Regions from separate parts of the Methylobacterium sp. J-072 genome, predicted to be linked through region 2. Evidence: predicted binding sites of a transcription regulator. Region 2 holds the regulator's gene; each other region holds the start of a gene.
The links. The regulator PhoB, encoded in region 2, activates phosphate uptake and scavenging genes when phosphate is short. The targets are predictions, from matches to a motif close to TGTCATNNANCTGTCAT.
Positions count from the first base shown of each region.

Region 1 (5,320 bases), on a different contig from region 2:
TTTACGCCTTGTGCAGCGGATTCTCGCGCAGGTAGCTGGAGGCGGCCGCGACGCCGGAGCCGGGCGTGACCTTCACGCCGCAATCGATGAGCGCCATCTCGGCGCCCGCGATGCCGCCAAGCAGCGACAGCTCGTTCAGGTCACCGAGATGGCCGATACGGAACACCTTGCCGGCGACTTTCGACAGGCCGGTTCCCAGCGAGAGGTTGTAGCGCTCGTAGGCGTGGCTGATCACCTTGGCGGCGTCGACCCCCTCCGGCACCACGATCGCCGTGACCGTGTCGGAATTCCACTTCGGCTCCTTGGCGCAGGGCTTGAGGCCCCAGGCCGCCACCGCCTGGCGGGTCGCCTCGGCGAGAACGTGATGGCGGTGGTAGATGTTCTCCAGCCCCTCCTCCTTCACGATCGTCAGGGCTTCGCGCAGGCCGTAGAGCAGCGGCAGGGCCGGCGTGTAGGGGAAGTAGCCGGTGGCGTTGGCGGCGAGCTGGTCCTTCCAGGCGAAGTAGGCGTGACCGAGCCGGTCGTTGCGGCCGGTGCCGCCCTCGGCGATCTTCAGCGCCTTGGGGCTGATGCAGATCAGGCCGAGGCCGGCGGGCAGCATGAAGCCCTTCTGCGAGCCCGCGATGGCGCAGTCGACGCCCCACTCGTCCATCTTGAACGGCAGCGAGCCGATCGACGAGATGCCGTCCACGAACAGCAGCGCCGGGTGGCCGGCGGCGTCGAGCGCCTTGCGAACCGCGCCGATATCGCTGGTGACGCCGGTGGCGGTCTCGTTGTGGACGACCATCACGGCCTTGATCGCGTGGTCCTTATCGGCCCGGAGCGCCTCCTCGATCTTCTGCGGATCGGCGCCGGCGCCCCACTCCTCCTCCTGGACGATCACGTCGAGGCCGAGGCGCTGGGCCATGTCGACCCAGAGATGGCTGAACTGGCCGTAGCGGGCGGTGAGCACCTTGTCGCCGCGGCACAGGGTGTTGGACAGGGCCGATTCCCAGATGCCGGTGCCCGAGGACGGGAACAGGATGATCGTCCCGGCGGTCGAGCCGAACACGATCTTGGAATCCTGGAGCAGCGGCTTCACCAGCTCGGGGAAGCTCGGCGAGCGGTGATCCTCGGACGGCACGTGCATCGCGCGCAGGACGCGATCCGGGATGTTCGTGGGGCCCGGGATGAACAGGTGATTGCGACCGGGGCGCCGGGTTGCGGCCATGGTGTTTCCTCCAAAAATCTGTTGCGCGCGGGCGGACCCGCGCCGGTTCGTTCAAACGTCCTTGGCGCCCTGGGGCTTCGTCGGGCATTCAGCGAGCGGCACCAGCAGTCGCGGCGCCGGCCGCGGCTCTCCGAACACCATTCGCGTCGTCCGTGGATCGGGGGGCCCAGCGGAGCGGCAGGCGGCCTCGTGCCGCTCGCGTCGCGGCGCGCCCCCGCGCGCCGGTCGCCTCCGAAATGCCGTCCCGTTCTACGGCGCCTCGTCTCAAGGCACCCTGGCCGCCTTCCAGTACGCATCCGGCCCGGCTCATGCCGAGCCACCGGTTGCTGGTATTATGAGGCGGCGAAGCTGGGAAGCAAAACCGGAAAAACTTCGGGATCGTGGCAAAAAAATTTTTTGTGCGCCGCAACGTCAGCTATTCGCGCTTGATGACTTTCCCCGCACCGCACCAAGACACCCCACAGCGACGCGGGTCCGCGTCATCAAACTGAGACGTGATCGCGCTCTGGATCCCCCGACCGTTCGACCGCCGGGAGGGTGACGTGGCCGAGGATGAGGAGATGCCGGTTCGGGTCCGGACGTTGTTCCTGTCCGATCTGCATCTCGGCACGCGCGGCTGCCAGGCCGGGCTTCTGCTGTCGTTCCTGAGGGATTACGACGCCGACACCGTCTACCTGGTCGGCGACATCGTGGACGGCTGGCAGTTGCGCTCCGGCTGGTACTGGCCGCAGGAGCACAACGACGTGGTGCAGAAGCTCCTGCGCAAGGTGCGCAAGGGCGCCCGGATCGTCTACCTGCCGGGCAACCACGACGAGTTCCTGCGCGACTATGTCGGCACCAATTTCGGCGGCATCGAGATCGCCGAGACCGCGATCCACGAGGCGGCCGACGGGCGGCGCTACCTGGTGATCCACGGCGACCAGTTCGACATGGTGGTGCGCCACTCGCCCTGGCTCGCCCATCTCGGCGACGGCGCCTACACGCTGGCGCTCAGCCTCAACACCCTGATCAACCGGATCCGGCGGCGGGTCGGCCTGTCCTACTGGTCGCTCTCGGCCTGGGCGAAGCTGCGGGTGAAGAACGCCGTCAGCTTCATCGGCCGGTTCGAGAGCATCCTGGCCGAGGAGGCGCGCCGTCAGGGCGCGAACGGGGTGATCTGCGGGCATATCCACCACGCCGCCGACCGGGCGATCGGCGACCTGCGCTATCTCAACACCGGCGACTGGGTGGAATCCTGCACCGGCCTGATCGAGCATTACGACGGCCGGATCGAGGTGCTGCACTATCCGAGCATCCTCCGGGCCCGCGAAGCCGAAGCCGCGCCGCGGGCGGTGCCGGGCCGGCGCGCGGTGGCGTGAGGGATCCACGCGTGAAACTCCTCATCGTCAGCGATGCCTGGCATCCGCAGGTCAACGGCGTCGTGCGGTCCCTGGAGCAGATGGTCCGGCGCGCCCCGGAGCACGGCTTCGCGACGGCCCTGCTCTCGGTGGCGGATTTCCGCTCCCTGCCCCTGCCGGGCTATGCGGAGATCCGCTTGGCCTTGGCGGGACGCGACCGGGTCGCGGCGCGCTGGGCCGCGGAGCGGCCGAGCCACGTCCACATCGCCACCGAGGGGCCGATCGGCTTCGCGGCCCGGCGGCACTGCCTGGCCAACGGGCTGCCCTTCACCACGAGCTACCACACACGCTTTCCCGAATATCTCGCGGCCCGGCTGCCGGTGCCGGAGGCGTGGTCCTACGCCTATCTGCGCCGCTTCCATGGGGCGGCGCGCGGCACGATGGTCAGCACTGCCTCCCTCCAGGCGGAGCTCGAGGCAAAGGGTTTCACCCATCTGATGCGCTGGACCCGCGGGGTCGATACCGAGCGGTTCCGCCCGGCCGCCCCCGGCGACCTGCCGCTGGCGGAGCTGGCCGGGCTGCCCCGGCCGCTGTTCCTGTATGTCGGCCGGCTCGCCGTGGAGAAGAACCTCGCGGCCTTCCTCACCCTCGACCTGCCCGGCACGAAGGTCGTGGTCGGCGACGGGCCGGACCGGACTCGGCTGCAGGCGCTGGCCCCGGAGGCGCGCTTCCTCGGCACGCGGACGGGGGCGGCGCTCGCGTCCGTCTACGCCGCCTGCGACGCCTTCGTGTTCCCGAGCCTCACCGACACGTTCGGCATCGTCCTCTTGGAAGCCATGGCCTGCGGCCTGCCGATCGCCGCCTTCCCGGTGCCGGGTCCCAACGACGTGCTGAGCGGGACCCGCGTCGGCATCCTCGACCAGGATCTGCGCACGGCGGCGCTGGCGGCCTTGCGCCTGTCCCGGGCCGAGTGCCGGCAGGAGGCGCTGCGCCGCGGCTGGGACGTCAGCGCCGACCAGTTCTTCGGCAACATCATCGAGGCGCATGGCGGCGAGCGCGGGACCCGGAACGCCGCTTGACCGGTGACGGCGGCCGCGCGGGATGGCAGGACGGCGCCATGCCGCCCGTGAAGCGAAAAACGCCCGCCCTCACCCCGCCCTTCGACCCGGCCCGGGCCGCGGACTACCCCGCGGCGATCGGCTGCGACGAGGTCGGACGCGGCGCCCTGTGCGGGCCCGTGGTGGTCGCGGCGGTCTGGTTCGACCCGTCAGCGATCCCCCCTGCCCTGCTGGCGGCCCTCGACGACAGCAAGCGCGTGCCCGAACCGATCCGCGCGCAGCTGGCGCCGCTGATCCGTGCCCATGCCCGGGTCGCCGTGGCAGCGGGCTCCCGGGCGCTGATCGACCGGATCAACATCCGCGCCGCGACCCTCGACGCGATGCTGCGGGCCGTGTCCCGCCTCGGAATCGCGGCCCCGGTCCTGGTGGACGGCCGGGACGCCCTGCCCGGCCTGCCGGGTCGGGCGGTGATCGGCGGCGACGGGCTGGTGCCGCAGATCGCCGCCGCCTCGATCGTCGCCAAGGTGTTTCGCGACGGGCTGATGCGTCGCCTCGCCGAGCGCCATCCGGGCTACGGCTGGGAGCGCAATGTCGGCTACGGCACGGCCGTCCACCGGGCCGGCCTGACCACACTCGGCCGAAGCCCCCACCACCGCCTCAGCTTCACCCGCGGGTTCGGCTAGGTTTCAAAAGGTCGAGACCTTTTGCGGGTGCAGGGTGGAACCCTGCAAGCTTCAAGGGCTCCGCCCCCGAACCCCGCCAAAGGGCTGAGCCCTTTGGAAACCCAGTCGTGCCCGTAGGCGGATCGGATCACTTCGATCCGGCTTCGGCCGGCAGCGCGTAGGCGACCACGTAATCGCCGCGGTCGGGCGATTGGCGGGCGCCGCCGGCCGTGATCACGATGTATTGGCGGCCGGTCTTGGGCGATCGGTAGGTCATCGGCGCGCCCTGGCTGCCCACCGGCAGGCGGCCCTTCCAGATCTCGCGGCCGGTCGCGGCCTCGAACGCCCGCAGGTAGTAATCCTGGGTTCCGGCGAAGAAGATCAGGCCCGAGCCGGTCACCAGCGAGCCGCCGAGCGAGGGCAGCCCGATCGGGATCGGCAGGTGCATCTTGATCCCCAGCGGCCCGGTATCCTCAACCGTGCCAAGCGGGACCTGCCAGGCGATCCGGCGGGCCTTCAGGTCGATGGCCGTCAGCGTGCCGAAGGGCGGTTTCTGGCACGGGATGTTGAGCGCCGACACGAAGCGGTTGCGGACGGAGACGTAGGGCGTGCCGCGCATCGACGACATCCCCATCTCGGTGCCGGCGGCCTTGCCGGTCTCGACCTGGTCCCGCGCGATCAGCCGGTTCCACAGGCCGTGCCGCATGTCGTTCACGATCAGGTAGTCCCGGGTCATGTCGATCGCGGTGCTGCCCCAGTTCATGCCGCCGAGCGAGCCCGGCATCTGGAGGGCGGTGTCGAAGCCCGGAGGGGTAAAGGTCCCCTCGTGGCGCATGCCCTTGAACTGGATCCGGCACAGGAGCTGGTCGAACGGCGTCGCCCCCCACATGTCGGCTTCGGTCAGGGTCTCGGTGCCGATCGACGGCATGTCCGAGACGGGCTGCGTCGGTGCGTAATGCTCGCCCGGCACGGTGCCCTGCGGCACGGGCCGCTCAGTGACCGGCGCGATCGGCGCCCCGGTCTCCCGGTTCAGCAGGAAGATCTGGCCGTGCT
Region 1 covers NZ_JAKSYK010000056.1:1,085-6,404, forward strand. The annotation lists gene MKK67_RS05480 (aminotransferase class V-fold PLP-dependent enzyme) at 2-1,210, opposite strand; gene MKK67_RS05485 (UDP-2,3-diacylglucosamine diphosphatase) at 1,753-2,568, shown strand; gene MKK67_RS05490 (glycosyltransferase family 4 protein) at 2,580-3,626, shown strand; gene MKK67_RS05495 (ribonuclease HII) at 3,665-4,288, shown strand; gene MKK67_RS05500 (membrane-bound PQQ-dependent dehydrogenase, glucose/quinate/shikimate family) at 4,416-5,320, opposite strand, start outside.
Region 1: MKK67_RS05485 (UDP-2,3-diacylglucosamine diphosphatase) is a predicted target of PhoB. The motif match lies at 1,688-1,704, and genes of this name have one in related genera.

Region 2 (5,320 bases):
CGGCCTCAAGCCCGAGACCATCAAGGGCGTGGCCTTCTTCCCCTATTCCGAGACCGCGATCGACAACGCCGCCGCCCAGGTGATGGCGATCGACGAATCCGGCCTGCATCTCACGCTCGCCCGGAGCAACCCGGCCGAGCCGGCACCGGCCGCCCTGCCGGGGGTGCTGACCGTCGAGGAGGCGACCGGCGCCGGCACGCATCGCCTCGCCTTCGCGTACGGGGACGAGCCGGTCCCGCCGGCCTCGGCGGTGGCGGCCGAGACCTTGGCGACGCCGCCGCCCACCCCCGCGTTCGACGCGCTGACGCTGGCGACCGCGGCCGGGCTCGCCTTCCTCGGCGGCCTGATCCTCAACCTGATGCCCTGTGTCTTCCCGGTCCTGTCGATCAAGGTGCTTGGCCTTGTGCGGCACGCGGGCGAGAGCGCCGCCCGGGTCCGGCTGCACGGCCTCGCCTACACAGCCGGCGTGCTGGCGAGCTTCCTCGGGCTGGCCGGTCTGTTGCTCGCCCTCAAGGGCGGCGGGGCGGCGATCGGCTGGGGATTTCAGTTGCAATCGCCGGCCGTGGTGGCCGGGCTTGCTTACTTACTTCTCGCGATGGGCTTGAGCCTGTCGGGTGTGTTCCATCTCGGCGGGCGTCTCGCCGGCCTCGGCGACGGGCTGGCCCGGCGCTCGGGGCTCAGCGGTTCGTTCTTCACGGGCGTCCTCGCGACCCTGGTGGCGACCCCCTGCACGGCGCCGTTCATGGGCTCGGCGGTGGGCTTTGCCCTGACGCAGAGCGCCGGCGTCGCCCTCGCGGTGTTCGCGAGCCTCGGGCTCGGCCTCGCCCTGCCCTTCCTGGCGCTCACCCTGTGGCCGCCGGCCCTGCGGGCGCTGCCGCGGCCGGGCGCCTGGATGGAGACCCTGAAGCAGGTCCTGGCCTTCCCGGTCTACGCCACGGTGGCGTGGCTGGTCTGGGTCCTGGCGCAGCAGGTCGGTCCGCAGGGGCTGCTCGCCGCGCTGATCGGCCTGGTGCTGGTGGGCTTCGCCGCCTGGGCCTGGGAACACGGGCGCGCTACGGCTCCGCGGGTCGGGCGGATCGTCCAAGGGCTTGCAGCGCTGACGATCGTGGCTGTCGCGGCGCTCACCCTGACCCTCGACCGCGACCGGGCCGCCCCAGCTGCCCAAGCGGCCGCCAACGGCATCGAGCCGTTCACCCAGGCCCGCCTCGACACCCTGGTGAACGAGCACCGGCCGGTCTTCGTGAACATGACCGCTGCGTGGTGCATCACCTGCGCGGTCAACGAGACGACCTCGCTCTCGACCAAGGCGGTGCGGACAGCGATGGCGGACAGGGGTGTCACCTACCTAATGGGCGACTGGACCAACCAGAACCCCGAGATCACCCGCCTCCTGGAGACGCACGGGCGCAGCGGCGTGCCGCTGTACCTGCTCTACACGGGGACCGGCGAGCCGCAGGTGCTGCCGCAGATCCTCACCGAGGGGACGGTTCTGTCGGCCCTGGAGATGGTGCCGGCTGCCGGCAAGAACGCGGCGCTGGTCCGCTGACCGGAACGGCGCGCTAGGCTTCCAGCAAAAACGTCTCGTCGAAAGCGTAGCCCGAGCCTCGAACCGTGCGGATCGGGTCGGCCTGCCGCGGGGCGTTGAGCGCCTTGCGCAGGCGCCCGACATGCACGTCCACGGTGCGCTCGTCGATATAGACGTCGTGGCCCCAGACCCCGTCGAGGAGCTGCTCGCGGGAGAAGACCCGGCCAGGCGCCAGCATCAGGAATTCGAGCAGCCGGAACTCGGTCGGGCCGAGATGGAGTTCCTCGCCGGCGCGGCGGACCCGATGGCCGGTGCGGTCGAGCTCGATGTCGCCCGCTGCCAGACGATCCGCCACATGGGAGGGCTTGGCCCGGCGCAGCAGCGCCCGCACCCGGGCGAGCAGCTCCGGGACCGAGAACGGCTTGACGATGTAGTCGTCGGCACCCGTGCCGAGGCCCCGGACCCGATCGCCCTCCTCGCCCCGGGCGGTGAGCATGATCACCGGTAGCCGCTCGGTCTCGCGCCGGGCCCGGATGCGGCGGCACAGTTCGATCCCCGAGAGGCCCGGCAACATCCAGTCGAGCAGAACGAGATCGGGCGTGCGCTCGGCCAGAAGCAGCTCCGCGTCGTCGCCGCGCGTGGCGGAATCCACCAGAAAACCCTCGGCTTCGAGGTTGTAGCGCAGCAGGGTGGTCAGGGCCTCCTCGTCCTCGACGATCAGGACTTGCATGCTCACGTTCGATAACCTGTTCCGTAGACGGCACCGGACGGCTCGCCCGCGCCGGATCGCCCGGACGGGACGATGGTGCGGCAGACGCCGCGCTCCCTCAACCCGCCCGCGCCCTCAATCTGACTCTGCCCCACAGGAGGATTGCGCGCTGCCCGGACGCAACGCGGTCCGCGGGTCACGGGGCCGTGGCGGCGGGGCCGACCGTCGCGTAATTCGACGCATCGTTCTTCGGCCGCTCACCCGCCAGCGTCTCGCCGGTGGCGAGGTAGTGGATCGTCTCGGCGATGTTGGTGGTGTGGTCGCCGATCCGCTCGACGTTCTTGGCGCAGAACAGCAGATGCGTGCAGAACGAGATGTTGCGCGGATCCTCCATCATGTAGGTCAGGAGTTCGCGGAACAGCGAATTGTACAGGGCGTCGATCTCGCCATCCCGTTCCCAGACATCGTAGGCGGCCTTGACGTCGCGGCTGGCATAGGCGTCCAGGATGTCCTTGAGCTGCGCCTCGGCGAGGTCGCTCATGTGGCGCACGCCGAGCACGATCTTCTGGGCGGGCGCCTGATCGGAGATCGCGACGACGCGCTTGGCGACGTTCTTGGCGAGGTCGCCGATCCGCTCGAGGTCGCCGGAGACGCGGATCGCCGAGATGGTCTCGCGCAGGTCGATCGCCAGCGGCTGGCGCCGGGCGATGAGCAGCACGGCCCGCTCCTCGATATCGCGCTGGAGCGCGTCGAGCCGCTTGTCTGCGAGGATCACCGCCTGGGCGAGGGTGTCGTCCCGGCGAACCAGGGCGTCGGTCGCCTCGGCGGCCATCTTCTCGGCGACGCCGCCCATCTCGGAAATCGAGCGGCGGAGGTCATCCAGGTCGGTGTCGTAGGAGCTGACGATATGGCCGGGCATGGTGGATCCTTCGATGGCGTCCCGCAAACCTTGATCCGCGAGGTCTGGCGGAAACCCGCCGCTCCGAGCACGGATACCGCGGCGCGTTCCCCGGTATCCAATCCCTTGCGCAGTCTAGGACATAAGACGGAGAGTTGAGGATCGATGTCCCAAACCCAACACCCAACCACAATCGGCTGAACCAAGCCGATGTTCCCGGATCAACGCAGCATGTTCCGGAGCCGCACCGGCAGCCTTGCGATCGGGCGCGGCTCCAAGTCTTGTGGGCGGCATCCGAATGGGCGCCGGAACGGTACTCTACTTTACGGCGAATGCTTAGCCGAAGCGACCGGTGATGTAATCCTGCGTCCGCTGCTCGACAGGATTCATGAACATCCGGTTGGTCGGGCCGAACTCGATCAGTTCACCGAGATACATGAAGGCGGTGAACTGCGAGATGCGCGCCGCCTGCTGCATGTTGTGGGTCACGATGACGATGGTGAATTCGTCGCGCAGCTGCTCGATCAACTCCTCGATGCGGCCGGTGGAGATCGGGTCGAGCGCCGAGGTCGGCTCGTCGAACAGGATCACCTCCGGGCTCTGGGCCACGGTGCGCGCGATGCACAGGCGCTGCTGCTGTCCGCCCGAGAGCCCGGTGCCGGCCTGGCGCAACTTGTCCTTGACCTCATCCCAGAGGGCGGACTTGCGCAAAGCCTGCTCCACCCGCCCGTCGAGTTCGGATTTCGGCAGCTTCTCGTAGAGACGCAGCCCGAAGGCGACGTTGTCGTAGATCGACATCGGGAACGGCGTCGGCTTCTGGAACACCATGCCGATGCGCGCGCGCAACTCGTTCAGGTCGACGGAGGGGTCGAGCACGTTCTGGCCGTCGAGCAGGATCTGCCCCTCGGCCCGCTGCTCCGGGTAGAGGCTGTAGATCCGGTTGAAGCAGCGCAGCAGGGTGGACTTGCCACAGCCGGACGGTCCGATCAAAGCCGTGACCTGCCGGTCGTGGAAGTTGATGTCGACGTTCTTCAGCCCGTGGAAGCTGCCGTAGTAGAAGTTCAAACCCTTCACGGCGATCCGGACCGCCCCGCCCTCGTTGGCGTGGTTGCGGGTGAGATCGACCGTGGGGATCGCGGAGGCGGCGTTCATCGTCGTGTCCTCGAGAAGGGTCTCAAAGCATCAGCCCGAAAGGTGGCTTCCGGCTTTCGGGAAAGATGATGCAAAACCAGACGTCTAGCGCGACATCTGCGGCTTGATGACGAGACGGGCGATGATCGACAGCACCAGGATCGTCGCGGTGATCAGGAGCGCCCCGGCCCAGGCGAGGCTCTGCCAGTTCGGGTAGGGCGAGAGGGCGAACTGGTAGATCATCACCGGCAGGTTCGCGACGCCGCCCATCAAGTCGGGCGAGAACCAGGAATTGTTGTTGAGCGCCGTGAACAGCAGCGGCGCGGTCTCGCCGGCGATCCGGGCCAGGGCCAGGATGATCCCGGTGACGATGCCGGCCGAGGCCGCCCGCCACGTGACGCTCATGATCACCGTCGAGGGCGGGGCGCCGAGCGCCGCCCCGGCCTCGCGCAGGGTGCCCGGCACCAGGCGCATCATGTCCTCGGTGGTCCGCACGATCACCGGCACGGCGATGATCGCGAGCGCCACGCCGCCGGCCCAGCCCGAATAGGTCCCCATCGGCCGCACCATCAGGGTGTAGACGAACAGGCCGATCAGGATCGAGGGCGCCGAGAGCAGGATGTCGTTGAGGAAGCGGATCAGCCCGGCGATCTTGGAGAACCGGCCGTACTCGGCCAGGTAGGTCCCGGCCATGACGCCGATCGGCGTCGCGATCGTGATCCCGATCCCGGTGAGCACCAGGCTGCCGAGGATCGCGTTGGCGATGCCGCCGCCCTCGGAGCCGGGCCCCGGGGTCGGGTGCGTGAACATGGCGGGCGTGAAGCCCTGCACGCCCTGGATGATCAGCATCAGCAGGATCGAGCCGAGCACCACGGCGCCGACGATCGTGGCGACGAGGCAAGCGGTCCGCAGCACCCGGTCGGCGATCCGCCGGCTGGAGCGGACGCGCCCCGTGCGGCGCGGTGCAGATTCGGAGAGGGTCATGGGGTTGGACGCGTCCATCGTGAGCCCTCCTCAGGCAGCCTTGACGCGGCGCGTCAGCAGCCGGGCGATGATG
Region 2 covers NZ_JAKSYK010000174.1:65,319-70,638, reverse strand. The annotation lists gene MKK67_RS20240 (protein-disulfide reductase DsbD family protein) at 1-1,546, shown strand, start outside; gene phoB (phosphate regulon transcriptional regulator PhoB) at 1,560-2,255, opposite strand; gene phoU (phosphate signaling complex protein PhoU) at 2,431-3,153, opposite strand; gene pstB (phosphate ABC transporter ATP-binding protein PstB) at 3,469-4,284, opposite strand; gene pstA (phosphate ABC transporter permease PstA) at 4,369-5,265, opposite strand; gene pstC (phosphate ABC transporter permease subunit PstC) at 5,278-5,320, opposite strand, start outside.

Region 3 (5,320 bases), on a different contig from region 2:
CGAGGGTCGGGTCGCCGAGATGGGCCTCGACGAACGCCTTCGCCCGCTGGACCACGACGGTGCCGTGAAGCGGTCGGGACACCTCTTGGGCCAGCCGCTCCGCGATGCTGGCCACGATCAGGTCGACGCCGACCGACGCCATACGGGCTGCGGAATCGGGATCGAGCCGGTCACGCACGCGGACCAAGTCGTGGAAGAATTTGACCGTCAGCGCCGCGGAGGCGACGTCCCCGCCCATCGTCAGGGACGTGTAGAGCTTCGTGGAGCCGAGCACGCTCTCAAGCCGCTCCCGGGGCAGTTCGAGGAACAGGGACTGGCTGCCCGTGGTCGACTCGTGCGCGGCCGGGCGATGGTCCACCACCACGAAATCGCCGCGCCGCTGCACCGAGCTCCGGTCATCCTGGCTGCGCGTCGATACGCCCGCGAGCTTGAAGATCACCACGGCGGTGCTGTCCTTGCCGTTGCGCTGGATCAGCGCGCGCGTCGCCTCGCTGCGGACGGCGCCGTGCGAGACGCGGGTCAGCAGGAGGGGACCGACGCTGGCGGCCTCCAGCTTGGCTGCGAAGGGGCCGTCGTCGAGGCGCGCTTGCTCCAGGGGCACGCCCCGGCCGACCAGCGTCTCCCGCCAGCGCCGAAAGCTGTGCTGCGGGTTAACCCCCTCGGTCGAAAACAGTGCTTCCATAAGTAAATTTTTTCATCGACCGGCATTCCGCGCGACCGGGACAACGGATCCGCGTCTTCAGACAAGCGCTGCCGGACACATATTGTATATTGTTTCCAGCCTCAAGGGATGCATTTGAGCAACTTGAGGTTTCCGTCGCAACTCACCGCCGGTGAGACGCACTGCGGATCCCGATCACTGGGGCGGACCTTCGGGCCGTCGATCGGCGACCGTGGGGTATTGGCAACGACCTATTGAACAGCGGCATCTGACATGATCAACCGACCCGAACCCCGCTCCTCCTTCCTGCTCGAGAAAGTCGGCGCCATCGTCGCTGCCTATGTGTCGCGGAATCCCGTGGGGGCGGGTGACCTTCCGGTGCTGATCGACCAGGTTCACGCGGCGATCGCGGTGCTTCAGAAGAACCCCGCCGGTTCCGCCGCGGGCTGGACCGGCCCGTCCGCCACGCAGATCGAAGCCTCGATCACCCAGGACGGCCTGATCAGCTTCATCGACGGCCGGTCCTACAAGACGCTCAAGCGCCACCTCACCGCCAACGGCCTGACGCCCGAGCGCTACCGGACCAAGTTCGGCCTGCCCGCCGACTATCCGATGGTCGCCCCCGGCTACGCCGCCCGGCGCTCGGAAATCGCCCGGGCGATCCAGCTCGGCCATCAGGTGGGTTGAGCGATGGCGCAGGTCATGACCCCGCCGGTTCACGGGCTTGCCGAGGCGGATCGCTCCGTGGCGCTTCTGGACCGCATCGCCGACACGCTGCGCCTGCCGGTCGCCGCGTTTTTTCCCGACGAGATCGAACCGGGCGAGACCGTCGCCCAGGCGGCGGATCTCGTGACGGCCTTCATGGCGATCGAGACCGTCGCCGCGCGCCGCACCTGCCTGGCCTACGTGCGGGCCATGGCGCGCCCATAGGTCCCGACAAGCCGGGACCGAAAACGACAGGGCCGCTTCCGCCGATCGCGGAAACGGCCCTGCCTGTTGTCCGAACGTCCGCCCGTGCGTCGCGGGCCTGACCGCGTCAGAAGACGTGGCGCAGGAGGAAGAACAACCCCGCCGCCAGGGTGATGGCCGCCGGCAGGGTCAGCACCCAGGCGAGCGCCATGTTGCGCACCGTGGCCATCTGCAGGCCCGAGCCGTTGGCCGCCATCGTCCCGGCCACGCCCGACGACAGGATATGGGTGGTCGAGACCGGCAGGCCGTAGAGTTCGGCCAGCCCGATCGTGCCCGCGGCCACGATCTCGGCCGACGCGCCCTGGGCGTAGGTGAGGTGGGTCTTGCCGATCCGCTCGCCCACCGTCACGACGATGCGCTTCCAGCCGACCATGGTGCCGAGCCCCAGGGCCAGGGCGACGCAGACCTTCACCCAGCCCGGGATGTAGCGGGTGCCGCTGTTGAGCAGCCCGGTGTAGCTCTTCAGGGTCGCCTTGTCGGCCTCCGAGAAGTCCGCCCCTGCGTTCGGCAGCAGCCGCACCGCGTCGGCGGTGAGGTACATGTCGCTGCGCAGGTTCTCGGTCTGGGCGGCCGGCACCGTGCGGATCGCGCCGTAATTCTTCACGCTGGCGGCGATGTCGGTCGCCAGCGCGGAGAGCGCGGCGTAGACCGGCGGCTGGTTCAGGGCCTTGCTCTTCAGCGCGTCCGTCACCGTCCGGCGCGCCTGCGCGGCCTCCGGCTCGGGGATGCCGCCGGCGCGGGTGGCGAAGACCTGGCTCGCCGCCGCGGAGGTCTGGACGAAGGCGGGGGTCGTGTCGTCCGACATGGTCCGGTTCAGCGCGTAGGCGGTGGGCGCGGCGCCGATCAGGATCAGCATGATCAGGCCCATGCCCTTCTGGCCGTCGTTGCCGCCGTGGAAGAACGACACCAGCGTGCAGGTCAGGATCAGGAGGCTGCGGATCCAGAGAGGCGGGGGCGCCTCGCCCTTGGGCGCCTCGTAGAGGTCCTTGCGCCGCACCGCGAATTTCAGGGCCAGCAGCAGCACGGCCGCGAGCACGAAGCCGCACAGGGGCGAGAACAGCAGCGCCTTGAACACGTTGAGCGCCTGGCCCCAGTCGACCCCCGCGGTGCCGTCGCCGCCGCTCATGAGCTGATTGGCGAGGCCGACGCCCAGCACCGAGCCGATCAGCGCGTGCGACGAGGAATTCGGCAGCCCGAAGGCCCAGGTTCCGAGGTTCCAGATGATGGCGGCGAGCAGCAGCGCGAAGATCATCGCGTAGCCGGCCCCCGAGCCGACATGCAGGATCAGCTCGACCGGCAGCAGGGTGACGATGGCGTAGGCCACCGCGCCGGAGGACAACATGACGCCGAGGAAGTTGAAGAAGCCCGACCAGACCACCGCCACCAGCGGCGGCAGCGAGTGGGTGTAGATCACGGTCGCGACCGCGTTGGCGGTGTCGTGGAACCCGTTCACGAACTCGAAGGCGAGAGCGATCAGCAGGGCGAGACCCAGCAGCGCGAAGGCCCCGTAGGCCAGCGGCGCTTCGCCGACCGCGTTGATGTCGGTGACGAGGCTCACCACCGCGTAGCCGAGCCCGGCGACCAGGATCGCCAGGAAAACGACGACGCCCCCCAAATGAATCCCGTTATCCAGGCGCGGGCCGCCCGCGGGCCTGCCTCCCGCCACTGGCGGCGACATTACGGCGGAATCAGACATGGGCCCTCGCGGTGACTCGTCTTTGGACGCAAGGCGGGATTAAGATTGTGGGATGACAGTTCAGTGACGTTTTACCGGCCGGATCCGAGGAAGCATTATATTCGCGCGTCTACAGCCAAGGATCCGAAGATATCAATCGGGGCGAAGTCTAATCGGTCTTCCTCAAGCCCTGGGCGGGGGTGTTTACTGATACGGCACCGCCCCGTCCGGGGGCCGAAATCTGACATCCGTCCGCGGATAGTCCGAGCCGATGACCAGGCTTCGCGGCGCGCTCGGCGCGCCGTGGAAAGGTTTTGCGGCCGGACTCCAGCCACGTCCTGAGCAACTCACAAGCAACATCCAAGACAGATTTGCGCCGGCTAAGATATAAGGCTGTTGCAGTCGGGATACACGCGATGATTCAGAGTTTTGTGAATGGATTATGACGCATTCGCGCGTGGAGATTTCGCTAAAACCCCCGGCGCAGGCCGAATGGCCACAGGCTTGGGGGCCGGGAATGACGTTTCGCTGCGGGGTCTCGATGGCGGCCTTGATGGTCGCCGCATACAGTTCGGGTGTGCAGGCGCAGACCGTCAACACGACGGCCTCGGACGTGAACGTCCTCAACCTGCTGGCGCCGTTCCTGTCGCTCAATGCGACGGCGGCCGGCCAGGCGACGCTGGGCTTGAACTTGGCGCAGACGATCGCGCTCAACAACGGCGCCGGGCTCGCGCGGCAGCAATTGGCGATCAGCGACAAGAATCTGCTGAGCTCGGCCGGCAACAACCTGTCCTCGGTCGGGCTCGGCAGTTACGGCGTCGCCGCCAACATCGCCAGCGGCCTGCCCGGCCAGACGCCGATCAACGGCATCGTTCCGCAACAATTCGTCGGCGGCCTCGGCTCGCAGCTCGGGCCGATCTACCAGCGCGGCGTCGCCCCGGGCGCCAGCGGTCCGCTCGGCAACGTCGTCAACCTGCTGGTCAACGCCAACACCTTCACGGGCAACAACCTGGGCGTCGCCAAGAACTACTTCGCCAACGGCGCGGCCAACAACCCGAGCGTGACCCCCGCCAACTACGTGGCGACGCCCGCCGTGGCGCCGGCGGGCTACAGCCTGCCCAGAGCCAACGGCCTGCCCAACACCACCAACAGCGTCTACGACCTCGCCTACGGCGTCACCAACACGCAAGCCGGCCAGGACGTCTATGGATCTTCCCGGCCCGTCCAGGTCGCGCCGAACCGCTTCAAGGCCTTCGACCCGACGGCGCTCAGCGGTATCGCCACCAACCCGTCCTTCCCGAGCGGGCACACCACCTACGCGTATACGAGCGGCTATCTGCTGGCGATGCTGGTGCCGCAGCAATACCAGAGCGCGCTGCTGCGCGCCTCCGAGTACGGCGAGAGCCGCATCGTGCTCGGCGTCCACTACCCGCTCGACATCATCGGCAGCCGGGCGCTTTCGGCCTACGACCTTGCCCAGGCCTTCACCAACCCGGCCTACATCAACAACCCTGCGGTGACCGGCACGGCGATCAACCTGCCGAACCAGTTCGTGAAGGCCCAGGCCGAACTCCAGGCCTATCTCGCCGCGCAATGCGGCAACACCGTCGCGGCCTGCGCCGGCAGCAGCGCGAATACCACCGGCAACCCCTACGTCCCGTCCGCGGCCAACCAGGCTGCCTACCAGGCCCGCCTGACCTACGGCCTGCCGACCCTGTCCTTCGCCCAGGCGCCCCGCGAGGCCGCCCCCGCGGGCGGACCCGACGCCTCGATCCTGCTGGCGCCGCTCTACGGCGGATCCACCACCGCCGCCCGGACGCTCGCGCCCAACGGCGGCCTCTACGGACAGCTCTCGACCGACACGATCAACCAGATCGTGGTCAACACGCAGACCAACGCGCTCGCGGCCTTCTACGGCAGCCCGCTGAGCTACTGGAGCCGGATCGACCTGTATTCCGCCGCCGGATACTTCGGCAACGTCACCGGCACCCTGCGGATGGACACCACCGACCGCC
Region 3 covers NZ_JAKSYK010000025.1:401-5,720, forward strand. The annotation lists gene MKK67_RS01480 (helix-turn-helix domain-containing protein) at 1-682, opposite strand, end outside; gene MKK67_RS01485 (MucR family transcriptional regulator) at 935-1,348, shown strand; gene MKK67_RS01490 (hypothetical protein) at 1,352-1,591, shown strand; gene MKK67_RS01495 (inorganic phosphate transporter) at 1,698-3,326, opposite strand; gene MKK67_RS01500 (autotransporter domain-containing protein) at 3,823-5,320, shown strand, end outside.
Region 3: MKK67_RS01495 (inorganic phosphate transporter) is a predicted target of PhoB. The motif match lies at 3,379-3,395, and genes of this name have one in related genera.

Region 4 (5,320 bases), on a different contig from region 2:
CGTCGCGCATCGCGGTGAATGCCGGCTTAAGGATACGCGGTCCCGCGACCGGTCACGCCGTGGTGGAAGCTTTGGGATGTGGCGAAGGTATGGCTCGCGGACGCGCGCAGGCCGTGTCGCGGCCTCCGGCGCGCGCGCGGCCGGTCCGGTGTGTTCCCGAAGCCGCAGAACCGGGCCCGGTCAGGCTTCCGGGATGCGCCCGAGCCGGGTGACGTGGCCCATCTTGCGGCCGGGCCGGGCCTCGCCCTTGCCGTAGAGGTGCAGGTGGGCGCCGGGCTCGGCGAGCAGGGCGGACCAGTCGTCCGCCTGGGCGCCGATCAGGTTGCGCATCTCCACCGGCAGCCCGCCGACCCGGGCTGAATCGCCGAGCGGCCAGCCGGACACCGCCCGGACGTGCTGGGCGAATTGCGAGGTCGTCGCCCCCTCGATGGTCCAGTGCCCGGAATTGTGCACCCGCGGCGCGATCTCGTTGACCACGAGCCGCTCCACCCCGTCCTCGCGCACCAGAAACATCTCGACGGCGAGCACGCCGACATAGTCCAGGGCGTCGGCGATGCGCTTGGCGATGTCGAGGGCGGCGCGGGCGGTCTCGGGGGTGAGGCCCGGGGCCGGCACCCGGGTCAGCGCCAGGATGTGGTCGCGGTGCTCGTTCTCGCACAGGTCGAAGGCCGCAAAGCCGCCGTCGCGGCCGCGGGCGGCCACCACCGAGACCTCGCGCTCGAACGGCACGAACCCTTCCAGGATCAGCGGCGCGCCGCCGAACTCGGCAAACAGCGCGTTGCGGTCGCCCTCGGCGCGCTCGCGCAGGATGCGCTGGCCCTTGCCGTCGTAGCCGAACCGGCGGGTCTTGAGCACCGCCGGCAGGCCGAGCGCCGCGATCGCCCGGTCGAGGTCGTCGGGCGTGTCCACCGCCTGGAACGGCGCGGTCGGGATGCCGAGCCGGTTAATGAAGTCTTTCTCGGTGAGGCGGTCCTGGGTGGTCGACAACGCCTCCGCGTTCGGATGCAAGGCGGCGTGCCGGGCCAGGATGTCGGCGGTGGCGCGCGGGATGTTCTCGAACTCGTAGGTCACCGCGTCCACGCTCCGCGCGAAGGCGGCGAGCGCCTCGGCATCGTCGTAGGCCGCGCAGGTGGTGAGGGCGCAGACGTCGAAGGCGGGGCTGTCCCGGTCGGGCGCGTAGACATGCACCTTCAGCCCGTAATTGGCCGCCGCGAGCGCGATCATGCGCCCGAGCTGTCCGCCGCCGACGATGCCGAGGGTGGAGCCGGGCTTCAAAGCTGTGTCGGTCACGAAAGCGTTTCCGTCTCCGGCCGTTCGGCCACCGACGCGGTCTGGGCCGCGCGCCACGCATCGAGGCGTTCCGCCAGGGCAGGATCGGTGAGCGCCAGAACCGCGGCGGCGAGCAGCGCCGCGTTGACAGCCCCGGCCCGGCCGATCGCCAAGGTCCCCACCGGGATGCCGGCCGGCATCTGCACGATCGAGAGCAGGCTGTCCTGGCCGGACAGGGCCTTGGATTCCACCGGCACGCCGAAGACCGGCAGGCGGGTCATCGCGGCGGCCATGCCGGGCAGATGGGCGGCCCCGCCGGCGCCCGCGATCACCACCTTGAACCCGGCCGCGACGGCGCCCTTGGCGAAGGCCACGAGCCGGTCGGGGGTACGGTGGGCCGAGACGATGCGCGCGTCGTACGGCACCCCGAGCGCGTCGAGCGTCTCGGCGGCGTGCCGCATGGTCGCCCAATCGGACTGACTGCCCATGATGATCGCGACCGGAGGCGACGCCATCGTTTGTCCCGGCAAAAGAGGGCGCTTACAGGCGGGGCGGCCCGGCGGCAAGGCGCCGCGCCGGCGCGTCCACTGACATCAGGCGATGATGTCCGGGGTGAGGGCGTCCTCGATATGGTAGATCCGGTCGCGCAGGGTCAGCTTGCGCTTCTTCAGGCGCTGGATCTGTAGCTGATCCCCGGCGACGCTGCGCTCCAGGGCCTCGATGGCGCCGTCGAGCCCCCGGTGTTCCTCGCGCAGCCGATTCAGCTCGGCTTCGAGATCCGCCGGCTGCACGTTTTCGTTCGACTCGTCCGCCATCGTCACCCGCGGTATCGAAGACCGTTCCGTGTCGAAGAGCATGCGTTACACCCCGCCGCGGGACAAGCCGGCCCGGCAAGCATTCGTCAGGCTTGACCGGAGAAAAGGCTTCGACAGGTGCGGCATCCTGTGCCAGTCTCCATGTGTCGGAACAATGACAGGAGATTCGACTCATGTCGCTGCAGACGCATTTGAGCCAACTCGCCCGGAAGCACGAAGCCCTCGAGCGTGAGATTCACGAGGCGATCCACAGGCCTTCTGCGAACGACCTCCATATTGCCGAACTGAAGCGACGGAAACTTCTTCTCAAGGACGAGATCAACAGGCTGCAAGCCGGCAACGATACGCTGCACTGAGCCGCGCCTGACTGTCCCACGGTTAGACATCCAAGACGAGAACCGCCGCATCGGTCCGCCCGGTGCGGCGGCTTCTTTTGGGGGTGATGACCGCGTTCACCCGGCCACGGTCCTCAGCTTGGGGAGCCCGCCAGACGCCACTGCGATCCCTGGAGGGCTCCTTCGAGGCCGGTGCGCGGCGCCTCAGGATGAGGGAGAGGGTAGGGGAAGCGGCATGATGCGCTAGGCTCGGCATCCCGCCGCGGGATGAGTCGGATCGTGAGCGCGTTCGTGTACATGCTGCGATGCTCGGACGGCAGCTACTATGTCGGCTCCGCGCGTGGGTCGTCCCTCGACAAGCGTCTCAGCGAGCATGAGGCCGGCACCTACCCCGGCTATACGAGCCGGAGGCGGCCGGTCACACTGGTCTACGCGGAGCAGTTCGAGCGCATTGCGGACGCGGTTGCGGCCGAGCGGCGCATCAAGGGCTGGAGCCAGGCCAAGAAAGAGGCGCTGATCCGCGACGATTGGGATGAGGTGCACATGCTGGCCAAGCGCCCGGCTGCGCAACGCTCATCCAAACCATCCCCCTCATCCTGAGGTGCCGAAGCGCAGCGGAGGCCTCGAAGGAGCCCTCCAGAAGGCGCACGATCCCTGGAGCCCTCCTTCGAGGCCGCTGCGCAGCACCTCAGGATGAGGGGGTTGGATGGGAGAAGCGGATTCTTCGTCAGGCCGTGTCTCCAAACGATCCGTCTGCTCACATCATCCTCACCGCCCGCCATCGCGCGCAAAAAACAAGAATCAGCTACGCTGCCCGTGATGCCGCCGGAGAGCGGCCCCCGAGGACACGCCGCGCCGATGACCACCGCCAGCCTGCCGGGCCGCTATCCCGAGATCTACGACGCGGCGCGCCGCGACCCGGAGACGTTCTGGCTGGAAGCGGCCGGGGCGCTCGACTGGGCGCAGAAGCCGGCGCGGTCCTTCGCGCCGGAATCCGGCCCCTACGGCCGCTGGTTCCCGGACGGGACGCTCAACGCCTGCCACAACGCGGTGGACCGCCACGCCGACGGGGCGCGGGCCGAGCAGGCGGCGATCCTGTACGATTCGCCCGTCACCGGGACCAAGCGCAGCATCAGCTATCGGGAGCTGCGCGATTCGGTGGCGGCGCTCGCCGCGGTGCTGGCCGAGCTCGGCGTCGGCAAGGGCGACCGGGTCGTGCTGTACATGCCGATGGTGCCCGAGGCCCTGTTCGGCATGCTGGCCTGCGCCCGGCTCGGGGCCGTGCACTCGGTGGTGTTCGGCGGCTTCGCGGCGAACGAATTGGCCGTGCGGATCGAGGATGCCACCCCGAAGGTGGTGCTGGCCGCCTCCTGCGGACTCGAGCCGAACCGGGTGGTCGCCTACAAGCCGCTGCTGGACCTCGCGATCGCCACCTCCCGGCACAAGCCGGAGGCCTGCCTGATCCTGCAGCGTCCCCAATGCGCCGCGACCCTCGTCGCGGGGCGCGACCGCGACTGGGCCGAGACCGTCGCGGCCGCCCGGGCGGCGGGCAAGCACGCCGCCTGCGTGCCGGTGGCCGCCACCGACCCGCTCTACGTCCTCTACACCTCCGGCACGACCGGCAAGCCGAAGGGCGTGGTCCGGGATACCGGCGGCTACCTCGTGGCGCTCGCCTGGTCGATGCCAAACCTCTACGGCGTCCAGCCCGGCGAGACCTATTTCTGCGCCTCCGATATCGGCTGGGTGGTCGGCCATTCCTACATCGTCTACGCGCCGCTCCTGCACGGCTGCACCACGGTGCTGTACGAGGGCAAGCCGGTGGGCACGCCGGATGCCGGGGCGTTCTGGCGGGTGGTCGCCGAGCACGGCGTCGTCTGCCTGTTCACGGCGCCGACGGCCCTGCGCGCCATCAAGAAGGAGGATCCGGCCGGGTCCCTGATCGGCGCCTACGACCTGTCCGCCTTCCGCAGCCTGTTCCTGGCCGGGGAGCGGGCCGACCCGGATTCGGTTGCCTGGGCCGAGCGGGTGCTGGGCCGCCCGGTGATCGACCATTGGTGGCAGACCGAGACCGGCTGGCCGATCGCCGGCAATCCGCTGGGCCTCGGCTTCCTGCCGGTGAAGCACGGCAGCACCTGCGTGCCGATGCCGGGCTACCGGGTCGAGGTCCTGGACGAGGGCGGTAAGCCGGTCCCGCCCGGCACGATGGGCACCATCGCGATCCGCCTGCCCCTGCCGCCCGGCTGCCTGCCGACCCTGTGGGGCTCGGACGCGCGGATGCGGTCGAGCTACCTTGCCACCTTCCCGGGTTATTACGACACCTCGGATGCCGGGGTGATCGACGCCGACGGCTACATCACCGTGCTGGGGCGGACCGACGACATCATCAACGTCGCGGGCCATCGCCTGTCCACGGGCGGCATGGAGGCGGTGCTGGCCGGCCATCCGGATGTCGCCGAGTGCGCGGTGATCGGCATCCGCGACGCGCTCAAGGGCGAGGTGCCCTGCGGCTTCGTGGTGCTCAAAGCCCGGGTCGACCGCGCCCCCGAGGACATCGAGCGCGAGCTCGTCGCCAAGGTCCGCGACGAGATCGGCCCGGTGGCGGCGTTCAAGCTCGCGCTCACCGTGCCGCGGCTGCCGAAAACCCGCTCCGGCAAGATCCTGCGCGCCACCATGAAGCGCATCGCCGACCACGAGCCCTGGACCATGCCGGCGACCATCGACGACGCCACTGCGCTCGATGAGATCGATGCGAGCCTGAAGGGGCGGGGGATCGGCGCGGACTGATCACGCGTCGCGACATCAGGGCTCGCCCTCCAAAGTGTTTGTAGCGGCGGGCATGGGCGTTCCCGCCTGCTCGACGACGTGTGCCCTTGCCGAGGCCGTTCTGAAATCAGCCTCGTC
Region 4 covers NZ_JAKSYK010000144.1:18,580-23,899, reverse strand. The annotation lists gene MKK67_RS16245 (5-(carboxyamino)imidazole ribonucleotide synthase) at 181-1,290, opposite strand; gene purE (5-(carboxyamino)imidazole ribonucleotide mutase) at 1,287-1,784, opposite strand; gene MKK67_RS16235 (YdcH family protein) at 1,863-2,126, opposite strand; gene MKK67_RS16230 (YdcH family protein) at 2,258-2,440, shown strand; gene MKK67_RS16225 (GIY-YIG nuclease family protein) at 2,699-3,019, shown strand; gene MKK67_RS16220 (propionyl-CoA synthetase) at 3,278-5,203, shown strand.
Region 4: MKK67_RS16230 (YdcH family protein) is a predicted target of PhoB. The motif match lies at 2,228-2,244, and genes of this name have one in related genera.